Regions from separate parts of the Streptomyces sp. NPDC052496 genome, predicted to be linked through region 2. Evidence: riboswitches for the same ligand, from Rfam matches in the RefSeq annotation. Region 2 holds a riboswitch; each other region holds the start of a gene.

Region 1 (5,680 bases), on a different contig from region 2:
AGCCCGACCCGCCCGAGCCGGAGACCCAGCCGACGCCGCCCAAGGACCCGACCGGGTACGAGAGCGAGCTGCGCGACCCCAACGAGGTGCCGCGCGGCGGCGACCACCGGCTGACCCCGCACGAACTGTCCGACTACGGCAACGCCCCCACCCGCCACGGCGAGGACCAGGACCGGGAGCGCAGCCGCTGGCAGGACGGGCACAGCGGGTCCTTCGGCAGCGGTTAACGTCGAGGGGTGCGACCGCAGACCCCCTTCCCCTCCGACGAGCGGCCCGCCGCCCCTTCCGGGGCCGGGCCCGCCTGCCCCGTGACCGGCCCCGGCACGGCGGCCGTCCCGCCCTGCCCCGAGCTGTTCACGTGGGAGTTCGCCTCCGACCCGTACCCGGCGTACGCCTGGCTGCGCGAGCACGCGCCGGTGCACCGTACGCGGCTGCCCAGCGGCGTCGAGGCCTGGCTGGTGACCCGGTACGGGGACGCCCGGCAGGCGCTGGCCGACACCCGGCTGTCGAAGAACCCGGTGCACCACAGCGAGGCCGCGCACGGCAAGGGCAAGGTCGGCATCCCCGGCGAGCGCGGCGCGAACCTCATGACGCACCTGCTCAACATCGACCCGCCGGACCACACCCGGCTGCGCCGGCTGGTCTCCAAGGCGTTCACGCCGCGCCGCATCGCCCGGTTCGCGCCGCGCGTACAGGAGCTGACCGACGCGTTCATCGACTCCTTCGCGGAGCGCGGCGAGGCCGACCTGATCCACGAGTTCGCCTTCCCGCTGCCCATCTACGCCATCTGCGACCTGCTCGGCGTCCCGCGCGAGGACCAGGACGACTTCCGGGACTGGGCCGGGATGATGATCCGGCACGGCCAAGGGCCGCGCGGCGGCGTCGCCCGGTCGGTCAAGAAGATGCGCGGCTACCTCGCCGAGCTGATCCACCGCAAGCGCGAGACCCTCGGCGACGAGGGCGACGACGACCTGATCTCCGGTCTGATCCGCGCCTCCGACCACGGCGAACACCTGACCGAGAACGAGGCCGCCGCGATGGCCTTCATCCTGCTGTTCGCCGGCTTCGAGACCACCGTCAACCTCATCGGCAACGGCGTGTACCAGCTGCTGCGCCACCCCGAGCAGCGCGCACTCCTCCAGCAGGCCGCCCGCACGGGCGACGACGGGCTGCTCGCCACCGGCGTGGAGGAGCTGCTGCGCTACGACGGCCCGGTCGAGCTGGCCACCTGGCGCTTCGCCACCCAGGACCTCACCGTCGGCGGGCAGCGGATCGCCGAGGGCGACCCGGTCCTGGTCGTCCTGGCCGCCGCCGACCGGGATCCGGAGCGCTTCGCCGGCCCCGACGTCCTGGACCTGACCCGCCGTGACAACCAGCACCTCGGGTACGGCCACGGCATCCACTACTGCCTGGGCGCGCCGCTGGCCCGCCTGGAAGGCCAGACCGCGATAGCCACCCTGCTGACCCGGCTGCCGGACCTCCGGCTCGGCGCGGAACCGGAGGAGCTGCGCTGGCGCGGTGGGCTGATCATGCGGGGGCTGCGGGCCCTGCCGGTGGAGTTCACGCCCGTACGGAAGTGACCTGACGTCAGGCCGTGACCTGCGCGTGATCTCCGCTACACCGGCTTGTGACGAGCGGGCGGCCCCGCTACTTTCATCCGTCTGAAAGGCCGGGACGGGCGGCGTGGCAGGTGTAACGGCCACACAGCCGGCGGTGCCGGTCTTTCGACGACAACTCAACCGCCGCTCGAAAGGCAACCGCATGCGCTCCGGGAACGGCCGTCACCGACGCCCCCGTCAGGCTCCGGCCATCTTCGTCACGGCGGGAGTCGCCGGCGGCGCCCTCGCCATGCCGCTGCTCGCCGCGAGCAGCGCCAACGCCGCCGACGCGGCCACCTGGGACCGTGTCGCGCAGTGCGAGAGCAGCGGGATGTGGAGCGCCAACAGCGGCAACGGCTTCTACGGCGGGCTGCAGCTGACCCAGGAGATGTGGGACCAGTACGGCGGCCCGGCGTACGCCTCGCGCCCCGATCTGGCCAGCCGCTCGCAGCAGATGGCCGTCGCCGAGTCGATACTCGCCGCGCGCGGCCCCGACACCTGGCCGAGCTGCGCGGTGAACGCGGGACTCAAGCAGGGCGGCAGCGGGCCGGACGTCGACCCGGGCAGCACGGCCACGCCGACCCCGCGGCCCTCCTCGCCGGCCCCCACCACCCCGTCGCCCTCCTCGAAGCCGTCCGAGCCGTCCGGGACACCGGAGTCCGGCGACAAGGGCACCCCGCAGCCGAAGCCGTCGCCCACCGGCCCGGCGGGGACGCCGGATCCGTCCCGTACGCCCGACCCGTCCGGTACGGGGCGTACGGAAGACCCGTCGCACCCCGCCGACCCGGACGGCGGCGCCTCCACGAGCCCCACCACGCCGCCCTCGAAGGGCAAGCACCGCGGACAGCCCGGGGACGGGGCCGGTACCGGCGCGGGGGCGGGGACGGGCGCCGGGACGGGCGACACAGGGACGGGTACGGGCGCGGGCTCCGGTGACGCGGGCCGGTCCGGCGGGGGGCACCCCTCGCGGGGCGGCGACGCGCACCGTACGGACCCGGGCGCGCCAGGTGACTACGCCGTGCGGCCTGGTGACAACCTGTCAGCCATCGCGGAGGACCGCGGGGTCTCCGGCGGCTGGCCGGCGCTCTACGAGGCCAACAAAGGTGTCATCGGGGGCGATCCGGACCTTATCCACCCTGGTCAGCGCCTCGACCTGGCTGCCGAGCAGCGGTAGTTCGCAGGCATTTGCCCGCTTTGGTGAAAGTGAGACATGGATCTCGTTCGGGACCGCGGTGACCGTCCCGTCCGTTGTTTCCAAACCTGCGACGACCTGCGGAAATGTGATGATCCTGTGATGTCTGGGGGCCAACTGGCCTCAGATGTAGGGGTTTGAACCCGCGGGGTGTTCCTGTTTACCGTCTTCATCGCTCGCCAAAGCGGGCCCTTCGATCACACGCCGAATCCTGCCGGTGGTCGGAGGTCACTCGACGCGAGAGCGCCGAAGGCAGGAGCGGGGGAACCAAGGTAAGCGCCGGCCCCGCCCGCGGAAGCGGGTCCAACCGGCTTGGGGTGAAGCCATGTGTGAAGCACACACGGCCGGGCAACTCACATGGCCCGAACCCGACAGCTCACCTCGCAGGCGTCGGTGAGGAACAACCATGCTGAACACCAAGGGCAAGCACCGCCGTCCCTCCAAGGCCGTCCGCGTCGCCACCCTGGCGGGTGTCGCCGGTGCCGCGGTGGCCGTCCCGCTGATGGGCGCCACCTCCGCCTCCGCCGCGGGCAACAACTGGGACGCCGTCGCCCAGTGCGAGTCCGGTGGCAACTGGTCCATCAACACCGGCAACGGCTACTACGGTGGCCTGCAGTTCTCGAACTCCAGCTGGGCCGCCGCCGGCGGTACCAAGTACGCCCCGCGCGCCGACCAGGCCAGCAAGAGCCAGCAGATCGCCGCGGCCGAGCGCCTGCTCGCCATCCAGGGCCCGGGCGCCTGGACCTGCGCCGGCGGCCACCTCGGCAAGGGCAACGCGAACGCCAAGGCCGACGGCGGCTCGTCGCAGGGCAGCAGCTCGCACAAGTCGCACAAGTCGCACAAGTCCTACCGTTCCTACTCCGCGCCGCAGAACACCTCGCGGTCCGAGGCCCGCAAGGCCCCGGCCCCGTCGCACCAGTCGACGCCGAAGTCGAACCCCCAGGGCAACTACACCGTCAAGTCCGGTGACACCCTCGCCAAGATCGCCGCTTCCCACGGCACCAACTGGAAGTCGGTCTACGAGAACAACAAGTCCGTCATCGGCGGCAACCCCAACCTGATCTTCCCGGGCCAGAAGCTGGCCGTCTGAGCCGGTCCGGCCCTGAAGAGTCCCGGGTGACCGTGGCGCTCCGTACGTACGGCGGTACGTACGGGCCGCCCGGACCCCCGGGGGCCGCTCACCCCGGGAATCCGCTCTTCCCCGGAAACCCGCTCTTCCTGTGAGACCGCCCCGCCCCGGCGCCTGTTCCCCCGCACGCGCCGCGGCGGGGCTTCTCCGTTTCCCCGTCCGGCCGCCGGGGGCCACCCCGTCCGCCGACTTCTCCGTTCAGCGAACATTGCCCCCATACGTCCCGTGAACTGGGGCTTTGCGGGTGTATTCGTCCCAAGGGCCGGGCTGGCGGCGAGCGGAACCCCCGGAGGCCGTTAGGCTCGTGCTGCAGAACTCCAGACACCCATGAAGGAGACAACGTGCCGTCCATCGACGTCGTCGTAGCTCGCGAGATTCTCGACTCGCGAGGCAATCCCACGGTCGAGGTCGAGGTCGGCCTCGACGACGGCAGCACCGGCCGTGCCGCCGTCCCGTCCGGCGCCTCGACCGGCGCCTTCGAGGCCATCGAGCTGCGCGACGGTGACCCGGCCCGCTACCTGGGCAAGGGCGTGGAGAAGGCCGTCCTCGCGGTCATCGAGCAGATCGGCCCGGAGCTCGTCGGCTACGACGCCACCGAGCAGCGCCTGATCGACCAGGCCATGTTCGACCTGGACGCCACCGACAACAAGGGCTCGCTCGGCGCCAACGCCATCCTCGGCGTCTCCCTGGCCGTCGCGCACGCCGCCTCCGAGGCCAGCGACCTGCCGCTGTTCCGCTACCTGGGCGGCCCCAACGCCCACGTGCTGCCGGTCCCGATGATGAACATCCTGAACGGCGGCTCGCACGCCGACTCCAACGTGGACATCCAGGAATTCATGATCGCCCCGATCGGCGCGGAGTCCTTCTCCGAGGCCCTGCGCTGGGGCGCCGAGGTCTACCACACCCTCAAGAAGGTCCTGAAGAACAAGGGCCTGGCCACCGGCCTGGGCGACGAGGGCGGCTTCGCCCCGAACCTGGGCTCCAACCGCGAGGCCCTGGACCTGATCCTCGAAGCGATCAAGGAGGCCGGTTACACCCCCGGCCAGGACATCGCGCTCGCGCTCGACGTCGCCGCCTCCGAGTTCTACAAGGACGGCGTCTACGAGTTCGAGGGCCAGCAGCGCACCGCCGAGCAGATGACCTCGTACTACGAGGAGCTCGTCGCCGCGTACCCGCTGGTCTCCATCGAGGACCCGCTGTTCGAGGACGACTGGGCCGGCTGGAACGTCATCACCGAGCGCCTGGGCGCCAAGGTGCAGCTGGTGGGCGACGACCTGTTCGTCACCAACCCGGAGCGCCTGGCCCGCGGCATCGAGGAGAACTCGGCCAACGCCCTGCTGGTCAAGGTCAACCAGATCGGCTCGCTGACCGAGACCCTGGACGCCGTCGAGCTGGCCCAGCGCAACGGCTTCAAGTGCATGATGTCGCACCGCTCCGGCGAGACCGAGGACGTCACCATCGCCGACCTGGCCGTCGCCACCAACTGCGGCCAGATCAAGACCGGCGCCCCGGCCCGCTCCGAGCGCGTCGCCAAGTACAACCAGCTGCTGCGCATCGAGGAGATCCTCGACGACGCGGCGGTCTACGCGGGCCGCTCCGCCTTCCCGCGGTTCCGCTTCGAGGGCTGACCGGCCCCGCAAGGGCTGACCCCGGGGGCCGCGAACGGCCCCGGAAGCCGTGAATACGTACGTCCCCGGCGGCGGTCCCGTACCGTTGCCGGGGACGTACGTGCTGCGGGCCGCGCCGGCCCCGGCCCGGTGA
Region 2 (5,680 bases):
GCGGGCCATCGCGGCTGCGGCTCCTTCGCTTGCGTCCTGCTGCTTGCCGATGCGGGATCAACGTTCGGGTCTTTCGCGGACCATTGTGGCCCGCCCCACTGACAACGCCGACCGCGACCCTCCCCGGAGCCCCCGGACGGGGTGTCCGCGAAGTCCGCTCGTACGAGGCAGCCCGGTCGGGAACTTCGCCATAGCCCGACGCGCTTGCATACAGTGACAGAACTTCCTCGCAAGCGGATCGAAGGGACGTACATGCCCATGGGTCACACGGCCACAGAACAAGCCGGCTCCGGCGGCCTGACAGCGACCGAGCACCGGCTGGCCAACGGCCTGCGTGTGGTGCTCTCCGAAGATCACCTGACCCCGGTCGCGGCGGTCTGCCTCTGGTACGACGTCGGCTCGCGTCACGAGGTCAAGGGCCGCACCGGCCTGGCCCACCTCTTCGAGCACCTCATGTTCCAGGGTTCCGCCCAGGTCACGGGCAACGGTCACTTCGAACTGGTCCAGGGCGCCGGCGGCTCCCTGAACGGCACAACCAGCTTCGAGCGCACCAATTACTTCGAGACCATGCCCGCCCACCAGCTGGAGCTCGCGCTGTGGCTGGAGGCCGACCGCATGGGCTCCCTCTTGACGGCGCTCGACGAGGAGTCCCTGGAGAACCAGCGCGACGTCGTCAAGAACGAGCGCCGGCAGCGCTACGACAACGTCCCCTACGGCACGGCCTTCGAGAAGCTGACGGCCATGGCCTACCCGGAGGGACACCCGTACCACCACACGCCCATCGGTTCGATGGCCGACCTGGACGCCGCCTCCCTGGAGGACGCGCGGGCCTTCTTCCGTACGTACTACGCGCCCAACAACGCGGTGCTCTCGGTCGTCGGCGACATCGACCCCGAGCAGACCCTCGCCTGGGTGGAGAAGTACTTCGGCTCCATCCCCGGCCACGAGGGCAAGCAGCCGCCGCGCGACGGCTCCCTCCCGGACGTCATCGGCAAGGAGCTGCGCGAGGTCGTCGAGGAGGACGTCCCCTCCCGCGCCCTGATGGCCGCCTACCGCCTCCCCCAGGACGGCACCCGCGAGGCCGACGCGGCGGACCTGGCGCTGACGGTGCTCGGCGGCGGCGAGTCCTCGCGCCTGTACAACCGGCTGGTGCGCCGCGACCGCACGGCCGTGGCGGCGGGCTTCGGCCTGCTGCGGCTGGCCGGCGCGCCGTCACTCGGCTGGCTGGACGTCAAGACGTCCGGCGGCGTCGAGGTGCCCGCCATCGAGAGGGCCGTCGACGAGGAGCTGGCCCGCTTCGCCGACGAGGGGCCCACCCCGGAGGAGATGGAGCGCGCGCAGGCCCAGCTGGAGCGCGAGTGGCTGGACCGGCTCGCCACGGCCGCCGGCCGCGCCGACGAACTGTGCCGGTTCGCGGTCCTGTTCGGCGACCCGCAGCTCGCCCTGACGGCCGTGCAGCGCGTCCTGGACATCACCCCCCAGGAGGTGCAGCAGGTGGCTCAGGCCCGGCTGCGCCCCGACAACCGCGCGGTCCTCGTGTACGAGCCGACCGAGCCGACCGCCGCCGAGGACAACGACGAGGAGGCGGCCCAGTGAGCGACGCCGTCAGCACCACGATGACCTTCCACCCGCAGCCGTCCGGCGGCGAACCCAAGCCGTGGGCTTTCCCGGCCCCCGAGCGCGGGCAGCTGCCCAACGGCCTGACGGTCCTGCGCAGCCACCGCCCCGGCCAGCAGGTGGTCGCCGTCGAGATCGACATCGTCGCGCCCCTGGAGGCCGAGCCCGCGGGCCTGGACGGGGTCGCCACGATCATGGCGCGTGCCCTGTCCGAGGGCACCGACAAGCACGACGCCGAGGAGTTCGCCGCCGAGCTGGAGCGCTGCGGCGCCACCCTGGACGCGCACGCCGACCACCCCGGCGTCCGCGTCTCCCTGGAGGTCCCGGCCTCCCGGCTGGACAAGGCGCTGGGCCTGCTCGCCGACGCGCTGCGCGCCCCGGCCTTCCCGGACGGCGAGGTGGAGCGCCTGGTGCGCAACCGCCTCGACGAGATCCCGCACGAGCTCGCCAACCCGGCGCGCCGTGCCGCGATGGCCCTCTCGAAGGAGCTGTTCCCGGCCGACTCCCGGATGTCGCGGCCGCGCCAGGGCACCGAGGAGACCGTCACCCGTATCGACGCGGCGGCCGTACGCGCCTTCTACGAGGCCCATGTGCGCCCCGCCACGGCCACCGCGGTCATCGTCGGCGACTTCACCGGCATCGACCTGGACGCGGCCCTCGCCGAGACCCTCGGCGCCTGGACGGGTTCGCCCGCCGAACCGGTCAAGGCCAGCCCGATCACCGCCGACGACACCGGCCGTGTCGTGATCGTCGACCGCCCCGGTGCCGTCCAGACGCAGCTGCTGATCGGCCGGATCGGCGCCGACCGGCACGACGACGTCTGGCCCGCCCAGGTGCTCGGCACGTACTGCCTGGGCGGCACCCTCACCTCCCGCCTGGACCGGGTGCTGCGCGAGGAGAAGGGCTACACCTACGGGGTGCGCTCCTTCGGCCAGGTGCTGCGCTCCTCGGCCGACGGTGACGGCGCCGCGATGCTCGCCATCAGCGGCTCGGTGGACACCGCCTCCACCGGACCGGCGCTGGAGGACCTCTGGAAGGTGCTGCGCACCCTCGCGGCGGAGGGCCTGACCGACGCCGAGCGCGACGTGGCCGTACAGAACCTCGTCGGGGTCGCGCCGCTGAAGTACGAGACCGCAGCGGCCGTCGCGGGCACCCTCGCCGACCAGGTCGAGCAGCAGCTCCCGGACGATTTCCAGGCCCGGCTGTACGAGCGGCTGGCGCGCACCGGCACGGTCGAGGCGACCGCCGCGGTCGTCAACGCCTTCCCGGGCGACCGGCTGGTGACGGTCCTGGTGGGCGACGCCGCCGAGATCGAGGAGCCCGTCAAGGCGCTCGGCATCGGCGAGGTGACGGTCGTCAAGGGCTGACGGCGCCGCACCGGGCGCGGACGGCTGCCGGCGGCCGTCCGCGCCCGACGGTCCGTGACCCGGGCGGGTGAGGCATGGTCACCTGAGGGATCCAGTGGTGCGCAGACACCACTGGATCTTCTTTATGTCCCAATTGTTGTGGGTGGTTGCACGGTGCCCGTGTGGCGTACGGCACAAAACCGGGGTTCTGTTTGCCGATTGAAAGTTGCCCCGTTTAGCGTCGATCCGGCTGTCCGCAGGATCACCGCCGCAACCGCGGCACGGACAGTCATCGCCGAGTCCCCGTACGGCGCGAGCCAGGGGAGCCGGGGACCCACCGTCCCTTGGGGTGAATCGGACGCCTTCCCGGAGGCGCCCGTAGGAGACCTTCCTGCTCCGAACCCGTCAGCTAACCCGGTAGGCGAGAGGGAAGGAAAGGACACAGCCAGCCCATGGCGTTCACCCGTGCCACCGGGAAGCACCGTGGTCCGAGCCGCAGCGCGCGGACGACCCGTAACCTCGCCGGCATAGCCACGCTCGCCGCGTCCGGCGTCATCGCCTCCGTCGCCTCCCCGGCCCTGGCGGCCGGCAACCCGGACGACGCGAGCACCCACGACACCGGCCTCCACCAGGCCGTCGTCCTCGGTGACGAGCTGGCCGAGCAGATCGAGGCGCAGGCCGACGCGCAGCAGGAGGCCGCCGAGGCCGCCGCCGCGCAGGCCAAGGCCGAGGCCGAGGCGCGCAAGCAGGCCGAGGAGGCCAAGCGCCAGGCCGAGGCCGAGGCGAAGAAGGAGCGCGAGGCCAAGGAGCGCGCCGCCCGCGAGGCCGAGCGCAAGCGCCTGCTCACGTACGTCGCCCCCATCGACGGCTCCTACGTGTCCACCAGCTACAAGGCCTCCAGCGGTCTGTGGTCCTCCGGCAGCCACACCGGCATCGACTTCCACGCCTCCTCCGGCACCACCGTCCACGCCGTCGGCTCGGGCACGGTCGTCGAGGCCGGCTGGGGCGGCGCGTACGGGAACAACGTCGTCATCAAGATGAATGACGGCACCTACACCCAGTACGGCCACCTGTCGTCGATCAACGTCTCGGTCGGCCAGACCGTCACCCCGGGCCAGCAGATCGCCCTGTCGGGCAACACCGGCAACACCACCGGCGCGCACCTGCACTTCGAGGCCCGCACCTCGGCGGAGTACGGCTCGGACATGGACCCGGTCGCCTACCTGCGCTCGCACGGCGTGAACGTCTGACGCACACCCGTCCCCCGTACGACGCCCCGGCCCGCGCGGCCGGGGCGTCTGCGTGTGCGGGGCGGGTGCCGCGGGCCCGTCTCCTGAGGCGGTCGCGCCCGTATGCCGTCTCGCGTGGATACCGTCCCGCCCCAATCCCGCCCTGTCCGTATGCCGTCCCCCGTAAGCGACCCTCGTATGCCGTCCGGCGCGTTCTGGCCAAAAGATATCCATGAATTCGCCGTGACCGCCGGACGACGTCTTCCTGTCGAATAGAGTCACACCGAATGCCGCCACCCGGTGGCATTCCGGGATGTTCGCACGGGATTACGGCGGAGGCACAGGCGATGCGAGGCCCCATTTCCGCGCATGTGGTGTGCACGGCGATCCGCGACGAGATCGTATCCGGCGCTCTTCCGCCGGGCAGCAGGCTGATCGAGGAGCTGCTGGCCGGCCGGTACGGCGTCTCCCGCGTTCCCGTGCGCGAGGCGCTGCGCACGTTGCAGTCCGAGGGCTTCGTGACCATCCGGCACCATGCGGGCGCCTGCGTGGCGGAGCCGACCGAGCGCGAGGCGGCCGACCTCCTGGACATCCGGGCGCTGCTGGAGCCGCTGGGCGCCGCGCGCGCCGCCGCCCGCCGTACCGCGGCGCACGTCAAGGTGCTGCGTGGCGTCGTACGGCTGGGCCGTGAGCGCGCCCGCCACGGCCACCGCGCCGAGCTGCGCCAACTCGACGGCTGGTTCCACGAGACGCTCGCCCAGGCGTCCGGCAGCCCCAGCATGGCGGCGCTCCTCACCCAGCTGCGACGCAAGATCGACTGGATGTACGCGGTCGACCTCCCGGCCCGCGACGAGCGCTCCTGGGAGGAGCACGGGGCGGTGCTGGACGCGGTGAGCCGCGGGGACGCCGAGCGGGCCCGGACCCTGATGGCGGCGCACATCGAACGCTCACGCCCGGCGTACCGGCTGCGCCCCGTGGTCCCCGGGCCGGCTGTGAGGGATCCGAAACCGGCCGTAAACACGGCGCGCGAACGGAATTAACAGGGGAGCCGTATACAAGCGGTATGCGGTACGCGGTACACGCTCTCTCCGGAAAGGAGGGGGCGGGATCCGTGAATATCGGGGGAGCCGTACGGGGCAGGGGAGCGGCCCGGGAATTGCGCGTACCTGAAGGGCGGCGCGCGGAATGTTCCGAGCGGGCTGCCTTATTTGATCTGCGCGGCGTATGCGGGAAGCCGTGGCATTGTCGGGACGTGCGGGAGGCCGGCCAGAAGCCGAAGGAAATCCGGCGAAGGGCCGGCGGGCGCGGCGAAAAACCGACAAAAAACGGCCCCGCCCGGCGCCGGGAACCCGGCTACCGCGGCGGAGCCGCGAACACAGTGACCCGCGAGGCGGTTCAGACGGTCTCCGGGAGCTCCTCAAGGCCCTCGGCGACCAGCTTCGCGAGACGGTCGAGCGCGGCGTCGGCGCCCTCGGCGTCGGAGGCCAG
Region 3 (5,680 bases), on a different contig from region 2:
GTCCGATTCCACGGGCGGCCCGATTCCACGGGCGTCCGGCGGATGCCCACAGGCGGGACACGCGCGCCGCGCGCACGCCGACGGCCCGGCAACGCTGCCGGGCCGCGGGCGCCGAGGCGCTCAGGTGGTGCTGCGGTCGGTGGGTTCGCGGCTGCCGCACTTGGCCAGGCCGCGACTGATCATGTATCCGATGGTCAGCAGCGTGACGTAGAGCCACGCCTGGTCGGCGGGGAAGACGTCCACGTCGGTGGCGCCGCCGCCGACGACGGCGGAGGCGACCAGTACCGCCACGACGGCGGCGACGTAGACGAAGAACTCGGTGCTCTTGAACGCGGGCTTGGTCTCCGCGCTCGTGTGCCGCTCGGCACGGGCGGCCTGGGAGCGGCCGGATTCCGGGTATCCGGCGGATGAAGCGGTGGCCATCGCGTCCTCCTGGACTCGGCTGGGCCCGAGGAACTCGGGTGCGCCCGCCGGGTACCCGGGCGGACCGGGCCGGAACGGCGGTTTCCGTACGTGAGGATTCCGCAAGGGCTCCTTTGGCCAGGGGGCTCCCGTGTCAGGTGTCGCCTCGTGCTGTCCGGCGGGACCGCGGGCGAGACGCATGGGACGCCGGAGGAGGTCCGGCACGCCACGCGCCGGACCGGCGCCGGAGTACGCGGGGGACTTCGGCCGGAACGTTGCACCACTGACGCGCTGCGCGCGGGCCTGCCGCTGTACGTCCGTACGTACCCTTCGGAAACGCTGCGCCTGGAACGCGCCGCCCGGTCCTCCCATCGGCCGCTCCACCGGCTGCTGGCTCAGGACGTGGTCGTGCCGCCCGCGCGCCCGCAGCGCTCGTCCGCACCGCGCAGCGCGCGCTGCCAGTGCTCGTCCGTGCAGTGCAGCGCGCGTTGCCGGTCGCCCGCCGTACAAGCAGCCAGGAGGGCTTCCCAGGCGGCCTCCGGCTTCTCGGGCAGGGGAAGTTCGAGGTGCTGTGCGCGCTGCCACGCGGGGGCGAGCTGTGTGACGGCGTCGTACAGGGGCCGGTTGCGGCAGGCGTGGACGAAGACGCTCCACAGCGCGCGTTCGCTGCCCGCCGCTTCCACCGCGTCCCGACCCGCGACGGCGCGCACCTGCGCGGCAGCGGCGTTACGCAGGGCGGCGAGGTCTCCCTCGGGGAGCGGCCACGGCGCGCCGAGCACGGCGGTGCGGTACAGGCCGTGCAGCACAGTGGCGGTGTCCCGGCAGGTGGCGGCGTCGACCGGGGTCACCCGTACCGTCTCCGGGCCGGTGTACTCGACGAGGCGCTGGGCGGCCAGGAGGAGCAGGGCCTCCCGGAGTGGTGCGGTGGGAGCGCCGAGCTGCTGGGCGATCCGCGGCTCTCCGTACTCCTGCCCGGGCGCCAGCGTGCCGTTGACCAGGGCTTCGGCGAGCGCGCTGTGGAGGCGTTCCCGCAGTGCGTGGGGGTCGTCGGAAGCGGCCTCGGGCGGCAGGGGCGCGAGGCGGGACAGGTCGGGCATCGGATGTCCTTCGCGGGTGGTCACCGGCGTACAGCGGCCATTGTGCACAGCGACCGGACGCGCCGGCGAAGGCGCGGACACACGGCCGGTCAGCCGGGCGCGTGGGCAACGCTTCTGACGCTCCATGAGGTTTTCGCTGTCAGCGAGCATCCGGCGGTTCACCCGCCCAAGGCATTGCTTTCCCTCCGGGGATCGTGCTCCCATCTAGCTCTACGTACGTTCTGTACATTTTTTACAGACGCTCACGCTCAGGGAAGAGGAGTTCCCCATGAACGGCCCCCAGGCCCGCCACGTCCTTCCGGAGTTCACCGAACGCACCTCCTACGGGGCCCGGACCATGGACCCGTACTCCAAGCTGCTCAGCGAGCGGATCATCTTCCTCGGCACCCCGGTCGACGACACCACGGCCAACGATGTGATCGCCCAGCTCATGCACCTGGACCACGACGCCCCCGACCGGGACATCTCGCTCTACATCAACTCTCCCGGCGGCTCCTTCACCGCGATGTCCGCGATCTACGACACGATGCAGTTCGTGGGCTGCGACGTGGAAACCGTCTGCCTGGGCCAGGCCGCCTCGGCGGCGGCGGTGCTGCTGGCGGCCGGCACGCCCGGCAAGCGCCTCGCCCTGCCGGGCGCCCGCATCCTCATTCACCAGCCCTCGTTCAGCGAACCGGTACAGGGACAGACCGACGATCTCCGGATCCAGGCGGACGAACTGCTGCGTACCCGTGCACTGCTGGAGGACATGCTCGTCCGGCACACCGGCCAGACCGCCGAGCGGGTCTCCGAAGACCTCGAACGCGACAAGGTCTTCGACGCCGAGGCCGCCATGGCGTACGGACTCGTCGACGGGCTCACCCGCAGCCGCAAACAGCGCCCCGCGGCCGCCGGCGCGAGGTGAATCCGGGATGCTGCCGCCCGAACTGCCGCCGCTGCCCGCGCTGACGCGCGCCGAGGGCGAGGTCATCGACAGCTACCTGGCGGTCCTGGACCTGCTGGGGCGCATCAATCCGGCCCGCGGCACGGACACCTACGGCGGGCTGCGCGCCGCACAGGCCCTGGTCGGCACATCCGCCGCCCTGCGGGACGCGTTGGCCTTGATGCACGACCGCGGCGAGAGCGAACTGCACGCGGGGACGCTGGCGCAGGCCCTGCGCGTGCTGGACGGCGAGCGCCGCGCGCGGCTGATCGCCGTACCTCCGCCGCGCAGTTGACTGCGCCACAGGCCGCGGCCCTCTTCCGCCGGGAGAGGGCCGCAGCACGGGCGCGCGGCCACGACAGCGCCGCCGCACCGGCCGGGAGGGCGTCCGGACGGGGGTCGGGCGCCCTCCCCTCCCACACCTCCGGCACACAGGAAACCCGTCCGTCCCACGCGACACATCCCGGACAGGGGCGACAGCGGCGGCAATGAGGTGCTACAGCACCGCAAGGACCCGCCCGTATGCCGACACGAAGCCCGTTCGGGCTCGCCCGAACGGCGTAGCCACGAGACCGCGTGCTGCGCCACACGGCTTGCGCGACGTACGTACGTGTCGAGCGGAACATCACGTTCCGGGGCTGGTACGCGCATCCCCACCCGTCGCTGAGCCCCCGCGCAACGCCGTCCGTCCACCCGAACGGCGCAGAGGTGACCAACGTCACATACCGCTGTTTCTGCTCGGAATCCGGGCGCGAGGTGCGCAACGATCGCCTCGACGACAAGCCCCCGCCACAGCGGTGGGGCGGTCCGGACGGACGCCCAATCCTGCCGCCGTACCGGACGTCTGGTCGATGCGCCTGGACCGGCAGGAGCGGAGGACCCGAGCACGACGGGTCCGCCGGCCACCACGGCCGGACGGCCCCTTGGGGTGAAGTCGTTGTCGATACCGCGACCGGGCATCTTCGCCTGCCCGAACCCGACAGGTACTCCTTCGCAGGCGGCTGACGAAGGGTTGCGCATGACCGCGCGTACCACCACTTCCCCCCTGCTGGCGCGAGCCGGAGTGATCTCCTTCCTCGCCCTCGCCACGGTCGGCGGAACACTGGTCGTACCAGGAGCCACCGGGGACGCGGAAGCCGCGTCGACCTCGGCCTCAGCACTGCGGATCGCCGCTTCCAAGAAGGGGGCGCCCTACAAGTACGGAGCCAGCGGGCCCTACCGTTTCGACTGCTCGGGGCTGACGCTGTACTCGTTCAAGCGGGCCGGCAAGCGGCTGCCCCGTACCGCGGCGGCCCAGTACAACCGCACCCGGCACCTGTCCGCCTCCGCGCGCCGCCTCGGCGACCTGGTCTTCTTCCACTCCCGCCGCGGCATCTACCACGTGGGCATCTACGCGGGGAACGGCAAGATCTGGCACGCGCCCAAGCCCGGCACCGTCGTGCGGCTGGAACGCATCTGGTCGCGCAGCGTCTCGTACGGACGGGTGCGCTGACCACCCGGTCCGTCGGTGTGGTGAATCCGCCGGCCGCGCCGGTCCCCCGTACGTACGCGGGTACAGGTTCCCGCACTCGCGTACGCGGACGCGTACGCGTCCGAGGAGTGATCAACGCGTCGGCGGATACCCGCACGCAATGGCCCCCCTCACCGACGACGACCGGAACGAACTGACCGGACACTCCGAACCGCCGGGCACCGCCGACGCACCCGAACCGCACCGGCCGCCCGGTTCCGCCCGGTACACCGTGTGCGCGGACCGCAACGAGACACCTCTGGAGCGTTACGACCGCAACTTCGGCGAACTGCTCCAGGAACTGCGCGTCCTGCAGACCGGCGTGCAGATCCTGTTCGCCTTCCTGCTGACGCTGGCGTTCACCCCGCGCTTCGTGTCCCTGGACACCACGCAACGCGGCTTCTACGTGAGCACGTTGCTGCTGGCCGTTCTGGCGACGCTGCTGCTCACGGCGCCGGCGGCGGTGCACCGGGTGCTGTTCCGGCGGCGCGCGAAGGGGTTGATCGTGGAGGTCTCCGCGCGGCTGACGGCGGCCGGCATGGCGGTGCTCGCGCTGGCGCTGGCCGGTGCCGTCCTGCTGGTCGTCGACGTCGTCCTGGGGCGCGGGGCGGGCGTGGCGGCGGGCTCGGTGACGCTGGTGACGTGCGCCGGGCTGTGGGCGCTGCTGCCGCGCGTACTGGGGCATGTGAACGGGCACATCAAGCCGTCCGCACGCGACTCGTCGTCCTGAGCGCCCGGCGCCTTCGCGCGGTACCCCCGCGGTCCGCGGACGCCGCGGGGACGCCGCGCCGCCGAGATCTTTTGTGACCTGGTCGTCCTTGCTTTGGCGACGGTGAACCGATGAAGTCTCCTTAGCACGTGAGGAGACCCATGCACCTGCACCCGCCCCAGCACCCGCACACGCACCCCAGGACCGACTCGTGAACCTGCGCGGACTTCTGCGCCGCCGCTCCCCCGCCACCCCCTGCCCGGCCTGCGGCAGCACGGACGTGCTGTGGGAGGACGAGGGGGTCTACGGTGCGGGCGAGTTGTTGTGGTGGTGCGCCTCCTGCCTGCACCAGTGGCATCCGGGAGATCTCGGCGGCGGACCAGGCGGGGGTCCGGTGGCTCCCGTACCGCCTGCGGCTCCCGCGCCCGTGGCCCCGGTTCCCCCCGCGCGCCCCGTGGTACCTGCGGCCGCGCCGGCCGTCCCGGAGGGTGCCCCTGGTCCGGCCACCGTCGCCGAACGCGTGATGTATGCCGCCGGGCTGACGCCGCTGGTCCCCTGCCCGGGCGCGTACGAGCCGTGGCCGTGCCGCTGTTCCCGCTGCGGGCGCGAGGCCAGTCCCACGTACCGGCAGGTTCGGGACGACGGCGTGGGCTGCGCGTGCGGTACGGGCCGCCGCCGCAAGCCGCGCTTCCTGACCAGGCACTGAGCGCCCCCTGAGCCGGAACCGGCCCGTACGGCCGTTCCGCTACGGCAGGAACACCTTCCACGGCAGGTCGATCCAAACGGTCTTGCCCCCGGACGCGGTGGGTTCGACCGTCAGCTGCCCGCCCGATTCGGCGGCGAGGAAGCGGACGATCACCATGCCCCGCCCGTTGTCCTGCTGCACGGCGGCCGGCAGCCGCTTCGGCCAGCGCGGATGGTCGTCGGTGACGCCGATCCGCAGCCGTTCGTCCCGGTCCAGCCGGACGTCGACGGTGAACGCCGGTGATCTGCCGAACGTGTGCTGCACGGCATTGGTGGCGAGTTCGGAGACGATCAGC

Evidence for each region. Region 2 has a riboswitch for cyclic di-AMP ahead of AB0L45_RS29760 (peptidoglycan DD-metalloendopeptidase family protein). Riboswitches for the same ligand answer to the same signal wherever they lie in the genome.
Region 1: another riboswitch for cyclic di-AMP. It lies ahead of AB0L45_RS26485 (transglycosylase family protein); the one in region 2 lies ahead of AB0L45_RS29760 (peptidoglycan DD-metalloendopeptidase family protein).
Region 3: another riboswitch for cyclic di-AMP. It lies ahead of AB0L45_RS20510 (NlpC/P60 family protein); the one in region 2 lies ahead of AB0L45_RS29760 (peptidoglycan DD-metalloendopeptidase family protein).

The regions. Positions count from the first base shown of each region.
Region 1 is NZ_JBFAUH010000021.1:112,105-117,784, reverse strand. It holds gene AB0L45_RS26500 (DUF6479 family protein) at 1-227, shown strand, start outside; gene AB0L45_RS26495 (cytochrome P450) at 309-1,580, shown strand; gene AB0L45_RS26490 (transglycosylase family protein) at 1,762-2,772, shown strand; cyclic di-AMP (ydaO/yuaA leader) riboswitch at 2,983-3,195, shown strand; gene AB0L45_RS26485 (transglycosylase family protein) at 3,197-3,880, shown strand; gene eno (phosphopyruvate hydratase) at 4,261-5,547, shown strand.
Region 2 is NZ_JBFAUH010000025.1:126,467-132,146, forward strand. It holds gene AB0L45_RS29745 (DNA topoisomerase IV subunit A) at 1-9, opposite strand, end outside; gene AB0L45_RS29750 (pitrilysin family protein) at 259-1,596, shown strand; gene AB0L45_RS29755 (pitrilysin family protein) at 1,593-2,984, shown strand; cyclic di-AMP (ydaO/yuaA leader) riboswitch at 3,247-3,402, shown strand; gene AB0L45_RS29760 (peptidoglycan DD-metalloendopeptidase family protein) at 3,416-4,213, shown strand; gene AB0L45_RS29765 (GntR family transcriptional regulator) at 4,540-5,232, shown strand; gene AB0L45_RS29770 (HPr family phosphocarrier protein) at 5,588-5,680, opposite strand, start outside.
Region 3 is NZ_JBFAUH010000014.1:224,736-230,415, reverse strand. It holds gene AB0L45_RS20530 (hypothetical protein) at 121-423, opposite strand; gene AB0L45_RS20525 (FCD domain-containing protein) at 798-1,499, opposite strand; gene AB0L45_RS20520 (ATP-dependent Clp protease proteolytic subunit) at 1,768-2,403, shown strand; gene AB0L45_RS20515 (hypothetical protein) at 2,411-2,716, shown strand; cyclic di-AMP (ydaO/yuaA leader) riboswitch at 3,266-3,436, shown strand; gene AB0L45_RS20510 (NlpC/P60 family protein) at 3,440-3,913, shown strand; gene AB0L45_RS20505 (DUF6328 family protein) at 4,053-4,661, shown strand; gene AB0L45_RS20500 (ATP-binding protein) at 5,386-5,680, opposite strand, start outside.